One region of the Mesorhizobium sp. WSM1497 genome, then DNA from elsewhere that is predicted to be linked to it. Evidence: riboswitches for the same ligand, from Rfam matches in the RefSeq annotation. Region 1 holds a riboswitch; each other region holds the start of a gene.
What was found. A riboswitch is a leader RNA that binds a small molecule or an ion and turns the genes downstream of it on or off. The one in region 1 is predicted to bind cobalamin.

Region 1 (5,206 bases):
GCCAAAAAAACCATCATCGACCAGAAACCGAGCATGCCGATCTTCGAAAACGACACCGCCCACGGAAACAGGAAGGCTACTTCCAGGTCGAAGATGATGAACAGGATCGACACCAGGTAGAAACGGATGTCGAACTTCATGCGGGCGTCGTCGAACGAGTTGAAACCGCACTCGTAGGCGGAAAGCTTTTCGGGATCGGGATTGCGGTAGGCCACCAGGAAGGGCGCGGCCAGCAGCGCCAGGCCGACAACCAGCGCCACGCCTATGAACAGGACGATGGGCAGGTATGAGCTCAAGAGTGCGTTCATGCTCGGCTTTCCGTTGGCGCCAATCCACGTTGATTACAGCACCGGACCCTAATGCGGAAGCGTGACAGTTTAACCGCTGAACCGTTTTAAGGGCCTATGCTGCAACGCGGCGAGGGTTAGCGCAGCACTTCCAGCGAAGCAAGTCAAACCTTGTTCAAAACATCGACCTGGACGGCATATCGCGGCAAACTGGTCCGATCCGCTCCTGTTTGATTTCCTTCGCTTTTTACTCCACTTTTCTCTCCTGACATGGATGCCGCCAAAACCCTGCTAGCATGGGTTGGAATCAGCCATTCGACCCTCGGTCAAAACACGTCAAAGTGATATCTGCATGAAGGAAAAGATCTCGCTCCCAATGGCCCGGCGCATTGCGCTTGCCGCCCAGGGGTTCCTCGATCCTCGCCCGACCGGCACGCCCGACCGCCGGCATTTTGCCCGCACGCTGTCCCGCACCGGCCTGTTGCAGATCGATTCCGTCAGCGCGGTGGTGCGCGCTCATTATATGCCGCTCTATTCGCGCCTTGGCCCCTACCCGTTCTCGCTGCTCGACAACGCGGCCGTGACGCGCAAGCGCATGGTTTTCGAATACTGGGCGCACGAGGCCTCCTTCCTGCCGGTCGAGACATACCCGCTGATGCGCTGGCGCATGCAGCGCGCCGAGCGGGGCGAGGAAATGTATCTGGGTCTCGCCAAATGGGGCCGCGAGCACGCCGCCTACATCGAAGAGATCTACCGCGAGGTCGCCGAACGCGGCCCGATCGCCGCTTCCGCGCTGGAGGGCCAGAAAGGTTCGGGCGGCTGGTGGGGCTGGAGCCATGCCAAACACGCTTTCGAATGGCTGTTCTGGGCCGGCCGCATCACCACGGCGCACCGCCGCGGTTTCGAGCGCTTCTATGACCTGCCCGAGCGCGTGCTGCCGCAGGCGATCCTCGATCTGCCGGTGCCGACGCCTGAGGACGCGCACCGCGAATTGCTGCGCATTTCCGCCCGCGCCCACGGCGTGGCGACTTCAAGCGATTTGCGCGATTATTTCCGCCTGTCGCCGGCCGATATGAAAGGCCGGTTGGAGGAACTGGTTGAAACGGGCGAGTTGCTGCCGGTGCGTGTCGAAGGCTGGGACAAGCCGGCCTATCTTCACCGGGACGCCCGCCTGCCGCGCAAAGTCGAGGCCCGCGCCTTGCTGGCACCCTTCGATCCGGTCGTCTTCGAGCGCTCGCGCACCGAGCGGCTGTTCGATTTCCACTACCGCATCGAGATCTACACACCGGCCGACAAGCGGCAGTATGGCTATTATGTCCTGCCGTTCCTGCTCGGCGACCGGATCGTGGCGCGCATCGACCTCAAGGCAGACCGCCCGGCCGGCATACTGCGCGTCCATGCAGCCTATGCGGAGCCCGGTGCGCCGCCTGAAACCGCTGCGGAGTTGTTCGAGGAATTGAAGCAGATGCAAGGTTGGCTCGGGCTCGAACGCATCGAAGTGACGCCTGCCGGGGATTTGGGGCCGGCGCTGGCCGACATAGCCGTGTCGTAAGCTCGCGTTGACACCGCCGCCCGCAAAAGCCTAAATCCGGTTCCAGATGGTCCCTTGCCCGCAACGGCAAGGGCTAAGAGGGAATGCGGTGCGGGGCAAAATCCCAAATCCGCGGCTGTCCCCGCAACTGTAAGCGAAGAGCCAAGGCCGAAAACCACTGGGAATTCCCGGGAAGGCGGCTACCCAAGGCGATGACTCGCGAGCCAGGAGACCTGCCGTCTGCGACTGTAGAATCCGATCGCCCGGCGGGTTTCCGGGCAAGGAGCCCGATCTTTGGACCACGACAGCAGTTTTTCGGCTGGCACAGCGGATATTTCGTCCGGCCATGATGATGCCTTGGCCGGCGTCACCATCATCGTCTGCGGCTCCTGCCGCAATGAGACCGGCTCCGACGCTCATCCCCGCGCCGGCGAGTTGCTGACGGACGACACGCGCCGCGCCGCCGCTGGCGACGATATCCGCATCCGCAGCGTCGAATGCCTTGGCAATTGCAAGCGGCGCCTCAGCGCCGCGATCCTGCGCGACGGTTGCTGGAGCTATGTCTTCGGCGACCTGACCGCGACCAGCGGCGCCGACCTCGTGACAGGCGCAAAGCTCTTCGCCACCTCGAAAGATGGCCTGATCCCGTGGCGTGGCCGCCCCGATAGCCTGAAGCGCGGCCTCGTGGCCCGCATTCCACCCATCGACATGCTGAAGGATTGACCATGACCACTTCCGTATCCCGCGTTCCCTGCACCGTCGTCACTGGCTTCCTCGGCGCCGGCAAGACGACGCTGGTCCGCCATCTCCTGGAAAACGCCGGCGGCAAGCGCATCGCCATCATCGTCAACGAATTCGGCGACATCGGCATCGATGGCGAGATCCTCAAGGGATGCGGTATCGACACCTGCCCCGAGGAAAACATCGTCGAACTGGCCAATGGCTGTATCTGCTGCACCGTCGCCGATGATTTCGTCCCGGCGCTCGACCAAATCCTGTCGCTGACGCCGAAGGTCGACCATATCCTGATCGAAACCTCGGGCCTGGCACTGCCCAAGCCGCTGGTCCAGGCCTTTCAGTGGCCGAGCGTGAAAAGCCGGGTGACCGTCGATGGCGTCATCGCCGTGGTCGACGGACCGGCATTGGCCGAAGGCCGCGTCGCCAACGACATGGAGGCCCTCCAGGCGCAGCGCGCCGGGGACGAGACGCTCGACCACGACGATCCGGTGGAAGAAGTGTTCGAGGACCAGATCGCCTGCGCCGACCTGATCATCCTGTCGAAGAGCGACCTGATGGACGCCGCCGGCACCGCCCGCGCCAATGCCATCATTGGCGAACACTCCGCCCGCGCAGTGAAGATCGTGCCGACGTCGCATGGCAAGGTCGATCCCTCCGTGCTGCTCGGGCTCGGTCTCGCCGTCGAGGACGACATCGAGAACCGCAAATCCCATCATGACGGCGCCTTCGACCACGAGCATGACGACTTCGACACCTTCATTGTCGACATAGCCTCGGTCGCCAATCCCGATGAACTGGCAAAACGCGTCGCCACGGTCGCAGAAGAAGAGAACGTGCTGCGTGTAAAAGGCTTCGTCGAGGTCGGCGGCAAGCCGATGCGGCTGTTGCTGCAGGCCGTCGGGCCGCGCGTCAATCATTACTATGACCGCGCCTGGACCGCGCAGGACGACCGCCGCTCGCGCCTCGTCGTCATCGGCCTGAAAGGGCTGAACCGCCCGGCGATCGAGCGTATACTCGCCGGCTGATTTCGGACACGGATTGCGATGCACATCCTAACCACGACATCCGCCTCGCTCGACGACCTCGCCGAGCCGGTCGATCTGCGGCAGACGCCGGCGGATATCGTGGCCCTGTCCTTCACCGACAGCGACCTCGCCGGACTGGCGGCAGCGTGGAAGGCCGATGCCGACCGCCTGCCCTCGATGCGGCTGGCGGCGTTGCGCGACCTGCGCCATCCGATGTCCGTCGACCTCTGGGTCGACAGCGTCGCCCGCCATGCCAAGATCATCCTCGTGCGCATCCTCGGCGGCTACGACTGGTGGCGCTACGGCTGCGACCAGCTTGCCTCGACCGCCCGCGAACGCGGCATAAAACTGGCGCTGCTGCCCGGCGAATGCCGCGACGAGGATCTGCGCCTGATCGAAGCCTCGACCCTGCCGCGCGAGGAACTGGACGGCCTGCTCGACTATTTCCGCGAGGGCGGCCCGGCCAATATGAGCGCGCTGGTGTGCAGGCTGGCGGGGTTGGCGGGACAGGATGCGGAAGTTATCGGCCCGGTGGTGGTGCCGAAAGCTGGTTTTTACGTGCCCGGATGTGGAGTTGTGGAGAAGCCGGACTTATCGAATGCTGGCGCTTACAACGTCAACGCTCCTATCATCCCCATCCTGTTCTATCGCTCGATGCTGCTGGCCGCCGATGTCGCGCCCATCGATGCGCTTGTTGAAGCGCTGCGGCAGCGCGGCATCGACCCAGTCCCGATCTTCGTCTCCAGCCTCAAGGACCCAACCTCCCTCGCCTTCGTGGAAACAGCACTGACGGCGCTGAAGCCCGCCGCCATCATCACCGCGACCGCTTTCGCCTCAGGCGCCGAACCCGGCATCGAAACGCTGTTCGACCGCGCCGGCGTGCCTGTCTTCCAGGTCATCGTCGCCACCACCCGCCGCGACATCTGGCAAAACAACCAGCGTGGCCTGGCACCCGCCGACCTCGCCATGCATGTCGTGCTGCCCGAACTCGACGGCCGCGTCCTCGCCGGCGCCATTTCCTTCAAGGGCGAGACCGAGACCGATCCCGCACTCGGCCACCGCGCCTTCGCCAACCGGCCGGAACCGGATCGCGTGGCGCAGGTCGCTGACCGCGTCGCGGCCTTCATCAAGTTACAGGAGACACCCCGCGCCCGGCGCAAGCTGGCCATCCTGATCCCGGATTACCCTAGCGCTCCTGGCCGCACCGGCTATGCCGTGGGCCTCGACGTGCCGTCCAGCGTGCTCGCCATGCTGCATGACCTGAAGGAGCAGGGCTATATGATTGAGGGGATTCCAGAGACGCCGCGTGGGTTGCTGGATTTGCTGGAAGCCAGCGATACTGGATTGGCCTTGGATAACTACATTGCCTTCTCGACGGAGTTGCCGACTGCGGCAATTACTGCGGTCGAAGCCGCTTGGGGCAAAGCGGAAGACGAAACAGGTTTGCGCGGAAGCTTCCCCTTCCGCGCCGCCACCTTCGGCAACGTCACCATCGCCCTCGCCCCCGACCGCGGCCGCTCCGTCGACCGCCGCGCCGACTACCACGACCCGACGCTGCCCCCGCGCCATGCGCTGATCGCCTTCGGCCTCTGGCTGCGCAAGTCGCTCGGCGTCCACGCGCTGGT
Region 2 (5,206 bases), 1.5 Mb from region 1:
ACCCGCCTGCTGCAGGCGCTCGGCCGGTTTCCGCGCAAGGGCTGCTATCTCTATGGCGGCAAGTGGATGGCCGAGCCGGTCTTCCCCCAAGGCATGAAGACGAACGGCCTGCTCGGCCTGTCCTCCAACCAGCAATTCATGGGCTTGCCCGCCGATGCGACCGCAAGGCCAGGCGACTACGCGTTTCTAAGGCCGACGCAGAGCGAGGCCGTGCTGCAGCAATTCGGGTCGATCGCCGTGTTTTCCGGCGGAAAGGTCATCGATCGCTGGCCGGCGCTGCCGATGGCGTGATCGAGCTACGCCTTCACCGGTACCCAGATCTCCAGCCCGCCATTGCCGCTGTGGGCATCGAACTCCGGTCCATAGCGCTCGAATTCCGGTGCATCCGCGATTTCGTGACCGGAGTCGGGCAGCCAACTGTTCCAGATCGTGTTGATCGTCCGGCGGATGGATGAGATGTGCTCGCGGTGCGAGAACACCGCATATTTCTGCGCCGGCACCCGCACCCGATAGAAGTCCTTCGGCAGATCCGCAAAGCCGGACACTTCGACGCCGACGACATAGTCGAAATTGCCCGCGTCGTCGCCGTTAAGGCAGACGCCGTAGAAAACGCCTGAGATCTCGCCGGGGATGTTGCCGATATAGGGTGCAAAACGCTGCCACTGCATCGGAATCCCGGCGCTGGTTTCACAGCTGTAGCGTTCGCCGAGGCCGGCGATCAGGAACGGCCGGCTGGTCTCGAAGCGCGGTGGTTCGAGATTGGTGAGGAAGGACTGGTCCATCAGGATCGGCTCCACGAGGTCGAGGTTGTTGGTCGAGCCTTGCGCGCGCACCAGTTCCGGCGTGGTGCCGAACTGATCGCGGAAGGCACGGGTGAACGCCTCATGCGAGTTGTAGCCGGCGTCGAGCGCGACGGCGAGGATGTCGGGCGCTCCGCCGGCCAGCTTGCGCGCCGCCTCGGTCAGCCGGCGTGAGCGCATGTAACCCATCACCGAGCGGCCGGTTGCGGCGCCGAAGGCGCGCGTCACATGAAAACGCGACACGCCGCTGCTTTGCGCGACATCGTCAAGCGAGATCGCCTCCGGCAGATGGCTCTCGACGAACCACAGCGCTTTCTCGGTCGGGTTCATGGGGCTCCTTTTCGCATTGGCCGGATCATCTTGGCGTTTCCTGGCGCGGCCAGTTTGATCGAAATTGCGCATCCCGTGCAATCTGCGCCGATCCCATGGGCTTTCGCTTGACAGCGGGCCGCGTCATCTCCTAAGAATGTTATGTTATTACATAAAGTGAGCGTGCAATGCCTGTTTCCCTTAGCTGGCCCACCACTTCGTCCGAGAAATCCATTGCGAAGCGTTTGGTGGAAATCTACGCTGAAGTGGTGATGGTCCCCGAGCCGAAAGGCGAGGGGTGAAAAGGGAACACGGTGAGGCCTGTTCAGGTCGAGGCCGTGGCTGCCCCCGCAACTGTAAGCGGCGAGCAAAATCCGTGAATGCCACTGGCCGGCAAGGCTGGGAAGGCAGGATGGCGCAACGACCCGCGAGCCAGGAGACCTGCCATCACTGAGTTGACCGGACGGGGTGTGCCGGGAGGAAACGCGAGTCCCGGTCTTGTCGGCCGGTTCGCCAGCTTCCTTCCGTCGCCAGTTTTGGAAAGTGACGGAAAGTTGGACGGCTCCATCGATCATCGCATCACCATGCGCACGCTTTGCCGTCCCCGCAATCCGGCGGGCAGCAGCCGATGAGCGCAGTGCTTCTCGAAGCCCATGACCTCTGTGCCATGGCGAATGGGCGGAATCTGGTCCAGGCGGTCAGCTTCTCGGTGGCCGCTGGCGATCGCCTTGCCATCATCGGTCCCAACGGCGCCGGCAAGACGACGCTGCTGCGCATGCTGTCGGGCATGCTGCGGCCAAGTTCCGGCGAGGTGAAGCTTGGCGGACGCGGGCTGGACAGGATTTCGGCCGCCGAGCGGGCGTTGCATATCGCCGTTGTCGGCCAGACCGACCAGCCCGATCCGCGGCTGGCGGTGATCGATTATGTCGAGCTTGGCCGGGTCCCGCACGCCGGGCTGCGGCGCAGGCGCGAGGAACGCGATATCGCCGTCGAGGCGCTGCGCCGGACCGGCCTGCTGCCGCTGCTTGGCCGCACCGTCGGCTCGCTGTCGGGCGGCGAGCGCCAGCGCGCCCAACTGGCGCGCGCCATCGCCCAGCAGCCCAAAATCCTGTTCCTCGACGAACCGACCAACCATCTGGACCCGCGCGCCCGCGGCGAACTGCTCGACCTCGTGGCAGGCTTCGAGATGACGGTGATCGCGGTGCTGCACGATCTGGCGCTGGTAGCACCCTTCGCCACCAGGGTTGCGGTGATGAATCATGCCCGCCTGCAAGCGCTCGCCGCACCGCGCGAAGCGCTGGCCCAACAGCTGATCCGCGAGATTTTCGGCATCGATGTGCTGCGCCTGCGCCATCCGACCGAGGATCGAGAGTTGACGGTGTTCGAGGTTCCGAACCGTGCCGCGCCGCCGTCGTGATTGAAGCCGTTCCATAGTCGACCCGATCCCACCCACAAGGAGCATACCCGTGAAACGCCTCGCTTTTTCGCTTGCCGTCTCGCTGCTGACCTCGACCGCCTTCGCCTTCCCGGTAACCGTCGACAGCTGCGGCAAGCCGCTGACCTTCGACGCGCCGCCGAAGCGCGCTGTCATCCACGATCTGAACATGGCCGAGATGGCTTTCGCGCTGAAATTGCAGCCGTCAATCGTCGGCCTGACGGGCATCACCGGATGGTACAAGGTCGGTTCCGAATTCAAGGCAGAGCAGGGTTCGATCCCGGAGCTGGCGCCGAAATATCCGACGCTCGAAAACCTCGTGGCCGTGGAGCCGGATTTCTTCTTCGCCGGCTGGTACTACGGCATGAAGCCGGGTGGCGAGGTGACGCCCGACACGCTTGCCCCGCACGGCATCAAGACGCTGGTTCTGGCGGAAAGCTGCGTCCATCTCGACAAGAGCCGCCCCGCCGCCTCGATGGACCTGCTCTATGGCGACGTCGAAAAGCTGGGCAAGATCTTCGGCAAGGAGACAGAGGCGGAAAAGCTTGTCTCTGGCTGGAAGGCGCAGCTCGCCGACATCACCGCCAAGGTCGGCAGCGCCAAGGGCACGCGGGTGTTCCTCTACGATTCCGGCGAGGACAAGCCGTTCACCGCAGGCAAGTTCGCCATCCCCAGCGCCATGATCACTGCCGCCGGCGGCGACAACATCATGGCTGACATGGACACCAGCTGGGGCAACACGGATTGGGAAACGGTGGCGTCGCGCAATCCGCAATTCCTCATCCTGCTCGATTACCAGGACGGTGGCGGCTACAGGAAGCTGCTCGATTTCCTGAAAGCGCATCCGGCCATGAAGGAGACCGACGCGGTCAAGAACGAACGCTTCGTTGCCCTGCGCTACGCCGAGCTGACGCCTGGACCCGCCAACATCGAAGCGATCGACAAGATCGCCAAGGCCATGCACCCGGAAGCATTTTGAGCTTGCGTCATCCGGCATTTGCGTTGGCCATGCTGGCGGGAGCGGCGGCGATCGCCGCTCTCGCTCTGCTGTCGATCGCCTATGGCTCGACGCTGATCCCGCTGGCCGACGTTGTTGCAGCGCTTGGCCGCGCAATCGGCTTAGGCGGGCACGACGTGTCCGGGCCGGTCGGCAAGATCGTCGTCGATCTGCGGCTGCCGCGCACGATCCTGGCCATCTGCGTCGGCGCGGGCCTCGGCGTCGTCGGCGCGCTGCTGCAGACGGTGACCCGCAACGATCTCGCCGATCCGTTCCTGTTCGGCCTGTCGTCGGGCGCCGCCGCCGGTGCTGTTTCCGTCATCACCGTCTTCGGCGACAGCTTTGGCATCTGGACGTTGCCGGTCGCGGCCTTCACCGGCGGCATATTGGCCGCCGGCGTCGTCCTGCTGCTGGTCGCGCGGGTGAGGGGCCAAGGGCCGGAGCGGCTGATCCTCGCCGGCCTTGCTGTGTCCTTCATGTTCACCGCCTTGACCAACTACCTGGTCTTTGCCGGCGACCAGCGCGCCGCCCACTCCGTGTTGTTCTGGACGATGGGCGGCCTTGGCCTGGCGCGCTGGGACAATATCTGGCTCGGCGCGCTGGGTGCGGGCACCATTCTGGCTTACGCGCTGTGGAACCACCGCCGGCTCGATGCCTTCCTGGCCGGCGAAAACGCCGCCGAAAGCCTTGGCGTGCCAGTGGCGCGCATGCGCCGAATGACGTTTCTCGTCGCCGCCTTCTCGACGGCGATCCTGGTCTCTGTCGCCGGGGTCATCGGCTTCGTCGGGCTGATGATCCCGCATCTGTCGCGGCCGCTGGCAGGCCCCTTGCATCTGCGCCTGGTTGCCAGCTGCGCCGTCTTCGGCGCGGTGCTTTTGCTGGCCAGCGATCTTCTGGCCCGAACGCTGCTTCCGCCGCAGGAACTGCCGATCGGCATCATCACCAGCTCGGTCGGTGCGTTCTTCGTCGTCACCATGCTGATCCGCAACCGGCTTTGAGCGCCTTTGGCAACCGGTCGCCGGATCACACGGTCCAGAAATAGCGCACGATGTGGAAGAACACCGGGGCGGCGAAGACCAGGCTGTCGGTGCGGTCCATCATGCCGCCATGGCCTTCGATCAGATGGCCCCAGTCCTTGACGCCCTGGTCGCGCTTGATGGCCGAGGCGACCAGCCCGCCTAGGAATCCCATCGAGCAGGCGACGAAGGCCACGCCTGCCGCCTGCAGCGGCGAGAAGGGCGTCACGAACGACAACAGCGCGCCGAGCAGGCTCGCCGACACCAGTCCGCCGATCAGCCCTTCCCAGGTTTTCGACGGCGAGACGTTCGGCGAAAACCGGTGTTTACCAAACAGCTTGCCGAAGATGTACTGCAGCACGTCGCTGCCTTGCACGACGATGATCAGGAAGGCGATCAGCAGCAGGGTGCGGCCCTCGAAGCCTGGCACGTCGAGTGTCAGCAGGGCGGGGACGTGGCTGACGCAATAGACCGAGATCATCACCGCCCATTGCTGCGCGGCGATCCGCTCGAGGAAGCGTTCGGTGTCGCCATGCAGCGCCGTGATGGCCGGCATCAAGAGGAAGCAGTAGACCGGAATGAAGATGACGAAGAGCCCGTACCAGGCGGTCCACACCAGCCAGTACTGAAACGGGATGATGATGCCGAA
Region 3 (5,206 bases), 3.2 Mb from region 1:
ATCTCGGCGCTGCTGATGTCCTTGCGCGGTTCGGTCTGCATCTATCAGGGTGAGGAACTTGGGCTCGGCGAGGCCGACCTTCGGTTCGAGGATTTGCAGGATCCCTACGGCATCCGCTTCTGGCCTGAATTCAAGGGCCGCGACGGCTGCCGCACACCGATGGTGTGGGACGGCGGCGCCAAGAATGGCGGCTTCTCCCAGGCAAAACCCTGGCTGCCGGTGCCGGCCAAGCATTTGGCGCAAGCGGTCAATGTCCAGCAGGGCGACGAGGCTTCGCTGCTCGAGCACTACCGGCGCTTTCTCAGCTTCCGGCGTGCCCATCCGGCGCTGGCCAAGGGCGACATCACCTTCATCGAAAGTGAGGGAGATACCGTCGCCTTCACGCGCCGCGCAGGCAACGAGCAGATCGTCTGCGTCTTCAATCTGGGAGCCGGGCGGGCCAAGGTTGACCTTGGCGGCCGATCGCTGCAACCTCTGCCCGGGCACGGATTTTCGGGGCAGGCGAGCAGCGGTTCCATCGAGCTTGGCGGCTACGGCGCCTGGTTCGGGCGTCTCGACTGAATTTCCAATCACTGGAGGAAACCAATGGCCGATGTCACGCTAAGACAAGTGAAGAAGTCCTACGGCAATCTGAACATTCTCCACGGCATCGACCTCGATATTAAGTCGGGCGAGTTCATCGTCTTCGTCGGCCCGTCGGGCTGCGGCAAGTCGACATTGCTGAGGTCGATCGCCGGGCTCGAGGAAATCACCTCCGGCGAACTCAGAATAGCCGGCGAAGTGGTGAACGACGTGCCGCCGTCGAAGCGGGGCATCGCCATGGTGTTCCAGTCCTACGCGCTGTACCCGCACATGACCGTCTACGACAACATGGCGTTCTCGATGAAGATCGGCAAAGAGAACAAGGCCGAGATCGACCGCCGCGTGCGCCAGGCCGCCGAGATCCTGCAGCTGACCAAATATCTCGACCGGCTGCCCAAGGCGATGTCGGGTGGCCAGCGCCAGCGCGTCGCCATCGGCCGCGCCATCGTGCGCAATCCGAAGGTGTTCCTGTTCGACGAGCCGCTTTCGAACCTCGACGCCGCGCTGCGCGTCGCCACCCGCATCGAGATCGCCAAGCTCAAGGAATCGATGCCCAACACGACCATGATCTACGTTACCCACGACCAGGTCGAGGCGATGACGCTGGCCGACCGCATCGTGGTGCTCAAGGACGGCCATATCGAGCAGGTCGGCACGCCGATGGACCTCTACAAGAAGCCCGGCAATCTGTTCGTTGCCCAGTTCATCGGCTCGCCGGCCATGAACATCCTGCCGGCGACCATCGAAAAGACCGGAAACCCGACCGTCGTCAGCCATGTCGGCGGACGCAAGGCGACCGTGCCGATTGCGACGCCGGCTTCGGCAAAGGGCGCCGCGGTGAGCTTTGGCGTGCGGCCGGAGGACCTGATCATCGCCAGCGGCGCGGACTATCTGTTCGAGGGGACGGTCGACTATGTCGAGCAACTCGGCGAGGTGCAGCTTGTCTATGTCGACATCGGCCGCGCCGATCTGCCGCTGGTGACCAAGCTGCCCGGCAATGTCGAGGTCAAGCGCGGCTCGACATTGCGGCTGAGCGCCAATGGCGAGGACCTGCATATCTTCGACGCGGATGGACGTTCTTTCGCGTTGCATGAAGTGGAAGCAAAGGCGGCTTAACCGCAATTACCGTGTCAGGCACAAAAAAGAGCGGCGGGCCGGGCCCGCCGCTCTTTGACTTGGAGATCGACTTCGGTTGTTAGTTGTTGCCGAAGAGGTTGCGGTCGGCACCTTGCGGAGCAGACTTCTGGGTGGTGTCACCCGACGAGTTCAGCAGCTTGTAAACCGGCGAACCGGTGTTGCGTACCGAAGAGGTGCGCGTGCTGTCGACCGAAGTCGTGGCGGCAGGCTGATTGGCACCATTGGAGCCAAAGTTGTCGCTGCCGGCGAAGGCACTGCCGGTGATGGCCAGAACGGCGGCGGCAGCAATAAGGATCTTGTTCATTTTAGTCTCCTGAATTCTGGATTTCGCCAGGACGGCAGACACAGCTGCCGTCGGTTGCGAAATTGGTTGTTAGCGACCGAAGAGGTTACGGTCGCTGCCCTGAGCGGGCGTCTGGGCAGCCGGTTCCGAGGTCTTGGTGGAAGCCGTGTACGACTGGTCCACAGCGGCGGCAGGCTGGTTCGGGCCGTTCGAACCGTAGTTGTCGCTGCCCGCGAAAGCGCTGCCGGTGATGGCCAGAACGGCGGCGGCAGCAATGAGGATCTTGTTCATCTTGAATACTCCTGAATGTCTGAATTTCGCCAGGGCGGCGGGCGAGCCCGCCGTCGACCGGAAAACTGGGAATCGGCTGTTAGTTGTTGCCGAAGAGGTTGCGGTCAGCACCCTGGGCAGGCGCCTGAGCAGCCGGTTCCGACTTCTTGGTCGAAGCGGTGTACGAGCTGTCGACAGCAGTGGCTGCCGCGGCGTTCGAACCGTAGTGGTCGCTACCAGCGAAGGCGCTGCCGGAAATGGCCAGAAGGGCTGCGGCAGTGAGAATGATCTTTTTCATTTTTGGTACTCCAGTATCGTCTTTTTCCGTCCGTCTAGCGGCGTGTCTTGGAAATGAAATCGCGTCGTTCGGACAGCCCCGATGTGGGAGGGCAAGGTCGTCTTTTCCAATCACGAAGTTGTTCCGTGTGGACCATGAATCCACACCTTGAAATTGTGCCAACGGAATCTACGGATGCATTTTTCTTCTTCACATCAGTGCGTTAGGTGTATCCACCTGATGGATCACTGACTGTTTCAGAGGCCCAGCGTTCACACCGTCCTGCACGCACCGTCAACAGAAACGAACCGTTCGGTTCGATTTTAGAGCAAGCTAATAGTCACTTTTCGAAACCGTTAACCTTTTTTGACCCCCGCGAAGGGTCGGATTCGCGAAGATCGCAGCCGGCAAATGGCCGCCCGGGAGGTGGGATCTCGGCCCGCGACGATCTGCAGTAGCGTTTCGCATGCCGTGTCGCGCCGCATGGATACGATGTCGTTTTCATGCCGACGGCGCGCCCGCGATCGTGGTTAGATCATACCATCTCAGGTGCCGCTTCGTGACGACGAGGCGGAGAATTGGGAAGCCGGTCAGAATCCGGCGCTGCCCCCGCAACGGTGGTGGAGTTCAAGTCGCAACGGGAGACCACTGGGCAACCGCCTGGGAAGGTGTCGCGATGGTCCGCAAGGACAACTCCAGAGCCCGGAAACCAGCCCGAGATTTTTAGACTCGACTGATCGCGGTGGGCGGTCAAGAGGTGGATAGCGCATGTCCGGCACACAGCCGGCCTGTGTTTCAATCCTTCCTCCGTCACCACCAGTTCAGTCCTTAGGAACGAGGACAGGACATGGATATCCGCAACGACATGCTGAGGCTCCTGAAGGGGCGCCGGCAAGGCTTTTCGCTGGAGCAGCCCTTCTACACCGATCCGGACTACTTCAAGCTCGACATGGAGCTGATCTGGTATCGCGACTGGCTGTTCATCGGCCATGATTGCGAACTGCCGAAGCCGGGCAGCTACATCACCGTGCAGGTCGGCGATTATCCGGTCGTCCTTGTCCGCGACCAGCACGGCAAGATCAACGCCTTCCACAATTCCTGCCGCCATCGCGGCAGCCGCGTGTGCAACACGGAGAAGGGTACCGCGGCAAAGCTCGTCTGCCCGTATCATCAGTGGACCTACGAGCTGGACGGCCGCCTGCTGTTTGCCCGCCAGATGGCCGACGGTTTCGACAAGAGTGATTTCGGCCTGAAGCCGGTCGCCTGCGAGAGCGTCGGCGGCTACATCTTCATCTGCCTGGCCAAGGAACCGGCAGATTTCGCGCCGATGCGGGCGATGATCGAACCCTATCTTTTGCCGCACCGGCTGCGTGAAGCAAAGATCGCCTTCGAGAGCACGATCGTCGAGAAGGGCAACTGGAAGCTGGTCTGGGAAAACAACCGCGAGTGCTACCACTGCGCCGCCAATCATCCCGAGTTGTGCAAGACCTTCCCCGAGGCTCCAACCGTAACCGGCGTCCATGGCGCCGACAGCGACCCTGAAATGGTCGCACACTGGGCCAGATGCGAGGCATCAGGCTTGCCGAGCAAATTCCGCATCGATCCGGCAGGGCAGTACCGCGCCACCCGCGCGCCGCTGCTGCGCGATGCCGTCAGCTACACCATGACGGGAAAACGGGCGGTCCAGAAGAACCTGTCCGACAGCGTTTCAACCGACCGCATCGGCTCCTTGCTGCTCTATCACTATCCGACGACCTGGAACCATATCCTCGGCGACCACGCCGTTACCTTCCGCGTGCTGCCGATCAGTGCCACGGAAACCGCGGTGACCACGAAATGGCTCGTCCACAAGGATGCGGTCGAAGGCGTCGACTACGACCTCGCTGAGCTCACCCATGTCTGGACCGAGACCAACGACCAGGACCGCCGCATCGTCGAGGAAAACGCCTTCGGCATCCTGTCGCCGGCCTATGAACCAGGCCCCTATTCGGAGCTGCATGAGGGCGGCGTGATCCAGTTCGTCGAGTGGTACGCGTCGTTCATCGGGCCGCGCCTTGCCGAAGGCGGCCGGCCGGCCCTGCGCAGCGTCGCCTAGCCCAGGGGACAAGAGGATGAATGCGATGACGGACCTTGGCCTCTATCGCCATCTCGACCAGATGACGCCCTGGAACGACAGGCTGCAGGTGCTGGAAGTGATCGGCGTCAGCGACGAAGCGCCTGACGTGAAGACCTTCACCTTCCGCTCCGACAACCAGACCTGGTTCCGCTACAAACCGGGGCAGTTCGTGACTCTGGAACTGCCGACATCGGACGGGCCGCTGATGCGCACCTACACGCTGTCGTCCTCGCCGTCGCGGCCGTTCTCGATCGCGGTGACGGTCAAGGCGCAGGCGGGCAGCACCGGTACGCGCTGGATGTTCGACCATCTGACGCCCGGTTCGCACGTCAAGGCCTATGGGCCGACCGGCGACTTCTCGCTGCACAGCCACCCGGCCGCCAAATATCTGTTCATTTCGGCCGGTTCCGGCGTGACGCCGATGATGTCGATGCTGCGCTGGCTGAACGACTGCGCCCCATGGACCGATGTCGGCTTCGTCAACTGCGCGCGCCGCCCGGAAGAGATCATTTTCCGCAAGGAGCTCGAACTGCTCGGCAGC
Region 4 (5,206 bases), 2.0 Mb from region 1:
GACCCAGAACCCGTTCTGGGCACCGAACGCATCGACCACCGCGCCGGCCGCGAACGAGCCGAGCGCCATGCCGATGCCGATGCCGGTCATGACCCAGGTAATGCCTTCGGTCAGCATCGCCTCCGGCACATGCCGCTCGATCAGGCCGAAGGCGGTGATGAAGGTCGGCGAGATCGCCACGCCGCTGATGAACACGGTCAGCGCCAGCAGTGGCACGGTGTCGGCGGTGAGCGGCAACAGCGTGCCGAGCGCGACGAGGGCGACCGCGATGGCCAACTGGCGTTGCAGCGGCGCCTTCAGGCTGAGCGCGCCGACGATGATGCCGAGCACGAACGATCCCAGCGCGTAAACGCCGATGACAAGGCTGGCGGCGCCGGGCTGGCCAAGCTCCTTGGTGATCGCCACGGTGCTGACTTCCGTCGTCGCGAAGGTCGCGCCGATGAAGATCAGGGCGAAGGTGATGATCTGAACCGGCCGCAGGCGGATCGCCGAGCCGCTTGAGCCATGGTCCACCGGCCGCACTTGCGGCTCCGTCGAGCGTTGCAGGATGAAGGCCGCTGATCCGAATGCGAGAAATAATGTGCTCACCAGAACGCCGGCTTCCGGGAACAGGGCAGCACTGAGACCGACCGATAGCGATGCCCCGGCGATATAGACCAGTTCATCGGCCGCGGACTCGAAGGCGAATGCGGTGTTCATCTGCGGCCGTCCGCGGAAAATCTCTGTCCAGCGCGCCCGCACCATCGCCGGCATGCTTGGCATGGCCGCGGCCAGTAGGGCCGACACGAACAGCGTCCACACCGGCCAGTCCTGGTTGGCCGCCGCTATCAGGACGGCGAAAGCCAGCACCGCGATGATGGTGGTGGGCACGACGATTTGTGTCTGGCCCAGGCGGTCCACCAATCTCGATATCTGCGGCGCAACGAAAGCGTTGGCCAGCGCGTATGTTGCCGAGACGGCTCCGGCCAGCCAGTATTCGCCACGCGTCTGCGACAGCATCGCCACGATGCCGATGGGCGCCATGGCGATCGGCAGGCGCGCCATGAATCCGGCGGCCGCAAAGCCCTTGGCTCCGGGGGCACGAAAGATTTCCGCATAGGGATTTTGCATGGGTGGTTCCTCGACAAAGGACGATTCGGCAATTACATACGAAGCGTATGATTGTTAAATAGAGCATACGCCGCGTATGTCAATTGGCATACGTTACGTATGTGAATAGGGCCAGAAGCCATGCACAGACCCCGCAAGGAGATGATCGCCGAGACGCGCGCAAAGCTGATCGCGGCGGCCCGCCATGCCTTCGGCACAACAGGCTATGCGGAAGCCTCGATGGATGATTTCACCGCTTCGGCCGGGCTGACGCGCGGCGCGCTCTATCATCATTTTGGCGACAAGAAGGGGCTGCTGCAGGCGGTCATAGCCCAGATCGACGGCGAGATGGCGGCGCGCATCAATGAGGTCGCGTCGAGAGCGCCGACCCGCTGGCAGCATTTCGTCGACGAGTGCTCGACCTATATCGAGATGGCGCTGGAGCCGGAAATCCAGCGCATCATGTTCCGGGATGGCCCGGCCGTGCTGGGGGATCCAGCGCAATGGCCGAATGCCAGTGCGTGCATCGTGTCAATGACCGACCATCTGACCGCGCTGCAGGAGGAGGGGGTCGTTGTCTCGAGCCTCGACCCCGAGACGGCCTCGCGACTGATCAACGGAGCGAGCAGCCAGGCAGCGCAACGGATCGCCAATTCGAGCGACCCCGAAGCGACGTCCAAGAAGGTGGTGACGGCGTTCAAGCAACTGCTCGAAGGCCTGCTCAAGAAGCCGGATCCGCAGTCGAATTGAAGTTCCCACCGGAGCTTTCGTGCCGGCAGCTGTTCCCGATAGGAATTTTTTCTTGACACCTGCCCTCAGCTAAGGTACATATTCGTCCATGGTGCTGATTTGCGCTGGTGACCCGCCGCACAGGCGGGTTTTTCGTGATGCTCCGTCAGACAACGCGCCGGCGAGAGGCTGCGAAAGAAAACCGTTGCCCAGAATTCGTCGCCCTGTGGTGCCAGGGCCGGCAATTGACAATCGCCGGGTTGAGTTCATCCTCTTCCACCATCTCTGAGGCGGAGATTCGGGGCACATGTGGGATTTCGAGATCGGCCGGTCGGTGTCCATCATGATGCGGACCTGGCCGTTCATCGTCTTTCGTATGATCGTCTATTTCGGCATCACGCTGGCCTACATCATGGCGACCGGCACCGGTGCCTCGGTCGGCTATGGCGTCGGCCATATCTCCACCGATCCCGACGGGCCCATGTCCTTTGCCCTGTGGGGCGGCGTGGTCGGGTTTGGCATCGTCTCGATCGCGGTCTACTGGATCCGCGAATACATCCTCTATATCGTCAAGGCCGGCCACATCGCCGTCATGGTTCATCTGATCGACGGCCGCGACATTCCCGCAGGTCAGGACCAGATCGCCTACGCCAGGGATATCGTGACCCAGCGTTTTGCCGAGGCCAACATCCTTTTCGTCGTCGACCAACTCGTCAAGGGTGCCATCCGCGCCATCACCGGCCTGCTCGGCGGCATCGCCGCCTTCCTGCCTATACCGGGCCTGAGCGGCCTGGTCTCCTTCATCAACACGGTGATCCGCCTGTCGCTGACCTATGTCGACGAGATCATCCTCGGCTACAACATCCGCATCAATTCAGCCTCACCCTTCGAGACGGCGCGCCAAGGCGTCGTGCTCTATGCCCAGAACGGCAAGGTCATGGTCAAGAACGCCGTCTGGCTGGCGGTCATCATGTGGGGCGTTTCGTTCGTCATCTTTCTGATGATGCTGGCGCCTGCTGGTGCGATTCTGTTCCTGATGCCTGGCCAGCTCGCCGGCTGGGCTTTCGTGCTCGCCATCGTCTTCGCCTGGGCGTTCAAGGCGGCCTTCATCGAGCCTTTCGCCATCGCTTGCCTGATGCAGGTCTATTTCAAGACCATCGCGGGCCAGGTGCCCGATCCGGCCTGGGACGCCCGGCTGACCGAGGCGTCGTCGAAGTTCAGGGAGCTCAAGGACAAGGCGCTCGCCTCCTTCGGCGGTTCGCGCTGGGGTACGGCCGGCGCCACACCCTGATCGGCTGGGCGGATGGTGTCTGGTGAGGCAGAAACGGTGTTGAGGCGCGCCACGGTGGACTTCAGCTGTGTCTCGCCTTGCCCGGAAAACGTTTCGCTCATGATCAGTTCCGGCAGCGGCAGCCGCCGTCCCCAACCATGCGTTTCAAGGTCCGGTTTGGAAGCGAACTCGGAAACACGGCCGACGCAGAGATAGGCGATTGGCGTTACGTGATCCGGAATGGCCAACAGCCGCTTCAGCGCCTCAGCCTCGATGATGCTCACCCAGCCGACGCCAACGCCCTCGGCACGCGCGGCCAGCCAGAAATTCTGCACCGCGCAGACGGTGCTGTAGAGATCCATCTCCGGATTGTGCCAGCGTCCCAGCGGCGAACCCTTCGAGCGCTGCCGGTCGCAAGTGATGCAGATGTTGAGCGCGCTCTCGCAGATGCCTTCCAGCTTGAGCTTGCGGTACAGCGCCTGTTTTTCCGTCTCGATCGCCGGCAGTTCCTGCTCGCGCGCGGCCAGGAACAGGTCGCGCACCCTTTCGCGTCGCTCGATGTCACGAATGACAATGAAATTCCATGGCTGCATGAAGCCGACCGATGGCGCATGATGGGCGGCAAGCAGCAGCCGCGCCAGCACGTCGTCATCGATCGCGGTGGGCAGGAAATGGCTGCGCACGTCGCGCCGCGTGAACATGGCGCGATAGACCGCATCGCGCGCATTCTGGTCGAATCCATCGTCAATGGCAGCGGTCATATATTCCGGCATCGCTTGTCCCCTTGCGATTGCAGATTCAAAACGGTCAGAGCGTACTTTGTGCGTCCAAATGGACGCACGTCGCTCTGATGCCACCCGCCCGACCATGCGGATGACGATGCCTGCCAGGCCGGTCTTCTGGCTTGGGATCAACCCGCGTCCGGTGCCTTCCCGTCATCGACAGTGGCATTTACCGGCGCGGTCCCCCTCACAGCGTTGGGCACGCCACGGAATTCAACCGTGTTCCCGATTCTCCCGCTTGCGGCGGGCACCAGGCAGTGCCAAGGACTTTACGCCGAAGCGCCGGCGAGGCCAATGCCTGCGGCGACACGAATGGACGCAGGCGCGATTTTCCCCAGTCATCGGCCGCCCGTGCATGGCCTTTGTCGATCCGGGTCACTAGATTAGGACGATGACCACCCGTCTCTACACGCATCCGATCTTCCTCGAGCATCTCACGCCGCCCGGACATCCCGAGCGGCCCGACCGCTTGCGCGCCATCGAGCGCGTGCTCGATGAGGAAGCCTTTGCCGGGCTCGAACGTATCCAGGCGCCGGAAGGCGACGAGGCCACCATCCTCTACGCGCATCCCGCCGATTTCGTCGCCCGCGTGCGCGCCGCCATTCCCGACGAGGGCATTGCCCGCATCGATGCCGACACCACTGCCAGTCCGAAGAGCTGGCAAGCGGCGATCACTGCGATCGGCGCCGCCAACGCTGCCGTCGATGATGTCTTTTCGGGCCGCGCCGACAACGTCTTTGTCGCCGCCCGGCCGCCCGGCCATCATGCCGAAAAGACCACGGCCATGGGCTTCTGCCTGTTCAATACGGCGGCGATCGCGGCGCGTTATGCGCAGAAGAAACACGGTGTCGAGCGCGTTGCCATCGTCGACTGGGACGTGCATCACGGCAATGGCACGCAGGATATTTTCTGGGACGATCCCTCGGTGCTCTATTGCTCGACACACCAGATGCCGCTTTATCCCGGCACCGGAGCGAAGACCGAAACGGGCGCCGGCAATATCGTCAACGCACCGCTGGCGCCGCAGACCGGCAGCGAAGTGTTTCGCGATGCCTTCCTGTCGCGCGTCCTGCCCGCGCTCGACAATTTCGCGCCCGACCTGATCATCATTTCGGCCGGGTTCGACGCGCACCACCGCGATCCGCTGGCCGAGATCAATCTGACCGAGGATGATTTCGACTGGGCGACCGGCCAGCTGATGCAGCGCGCGGCACGCCACAGCGGCAACCGGCTCGTAAGCCTGCTCGAGGGCGGCTACGATCTGCAGGGATTGGCATTTTCGGTCGCCGCCCATGTCGGGCGACTGATGAAAGGATGAACGATGGCTGGTGAGACC

Region 2: linked by a shared signal. The riboswitch ahead of A9K65_RS25405 (ABC transporter ATP-binding protein) and the one ahead of A9K65_RS17765 (DUF1636 family protein) in region 1 are both predicted to bind cobalamin.
Region 3: linked by a shared signal. The riboswitch ahead of A9K65_RS02000 (aromatic ring-hydroxylating dioxygenase subunit alpha) and the one ahead of A9K65_RS17765 (DUF1636 family protein) in region 1 are both predicted to bind cobalamin.
Region 4: linked by a shared signal. The riboswitch ahead of bluB (5,6-dimethylbenzimidazole synthase) and the one ahead of A9K65_RS17765 (DUF1636 family protein) in region 1 are both predicted to bind cobalamin.

Annotation. Positions count from the first base shown of each region.
Region 1 covers NZ_CP021070.1:3,657,306-3,662,511, reverse strand. The annotation lists gene A9K65_RS17775 (NADH-quinone oxidoreductase subunit A) at 1-308, opposite strand, end outside; gene A9K65_RS17770 (winged helix-turn-helix domain-containing protein) at 640-1,839, shown strand; cobalamin riboswitch at 1,870-2,074, shown strand; gene A9K65_RS17765 (DUF1636 family protein) at 2,113-2,541, shown strand; gene cobW (cobalamin biosynthesis protein CobW) at 2,544-3,581, shown strand; gene cobN (cobaltochelatase subunit CobN) at 3,600-5,206, shown strand, end outside.
Region 2 covers NZ_CP021070.1:5,173,516-5,178,721, reverse strand. The annotation lists gene A9K65_RS25415 (alanine racemase) at 1-291, shown strand, start outside; gene A9K65_RS25410 (AraC family transcriptional regulator) at 297-1,130, opposite strand; cobalamin riboswitch at 1,366-1,573, shown strand; gene A9K65_RS25405 (ABC transporter ATP-binding protein) at 1,738-2,526, shown strand; gene A9K65_RS25400 (ABC transporter substrate-binding protein) at 2,576-3,523, shown strand; gene A9K65_RS25395 (iron ABC transporter permease) at 3,553-4,539, shown strand; gene A9K65_RS25390 (phosphatidate cytidylyltransferase) at 4,565-5,206, opposite strand, start outside.
Region 3 covers NZ_CP021070.1:432,728-437,933, forward strand. The annotation lists gene A9K65_RS01975 (alpha-glucosidase) at 1-561, shown strand, start outside; gene ugpC (sn-glycerol-3-phosphate ABC transporter ATP-binding protein UgpC) at 586-1,698, shown strand; gene A9K65_RS01985 (DUF680 domain-containing protein) at 1,778-2,023, opposite strand; gene A9K65_RS01990 (DUF680 domain-containing protein) at 2,093-2,293, opposite strand; gene A9K65_RS01995 (DUF680 domain-containing protein) at 2,373-2,570, opposite strand; cobalamin riboswitch at 3,080-3,282, shown strand; gene A9K65_RS02000 (aromatic ring-hydroxylating dioxygenase subunit alpha) at 3,397-4,644, shown strand; gene A9K65_RS02005 (hybrid-cluster NAD(P)-dependent oxidoreductase) at 4,670-5,206, shown strand, end outside.
Region 4 covers NZ_CP021070.1:5,627,332-5,632,537, reverse strand. The annotation lists gene A9K65_RS27705 (MFS transporter) at 1-1,110, opposite strand, end outside; gene A9K65_RS27700 (TetR/AcrR family transcriptional regulator) at 1,231-1,839, shown strand; gene A9K65_RS27695 (hypothetical protein) at 2,126-3,109, shown strand; partial or broken gene bluB (5,6-dimethylbenzimidazole synthase) at 3,232-3,849, opposite strand; cobalamin riboswitch at 3,960-4,140, opposite strand; gene A9K65_RS27685 (histone deacetylase family protein) at 4,262-5,188, shown strand; gene A9K65_RS27680 (exodeoxyribonuclease VII small subunit) at 5,192-5,206, shown strand, end outside.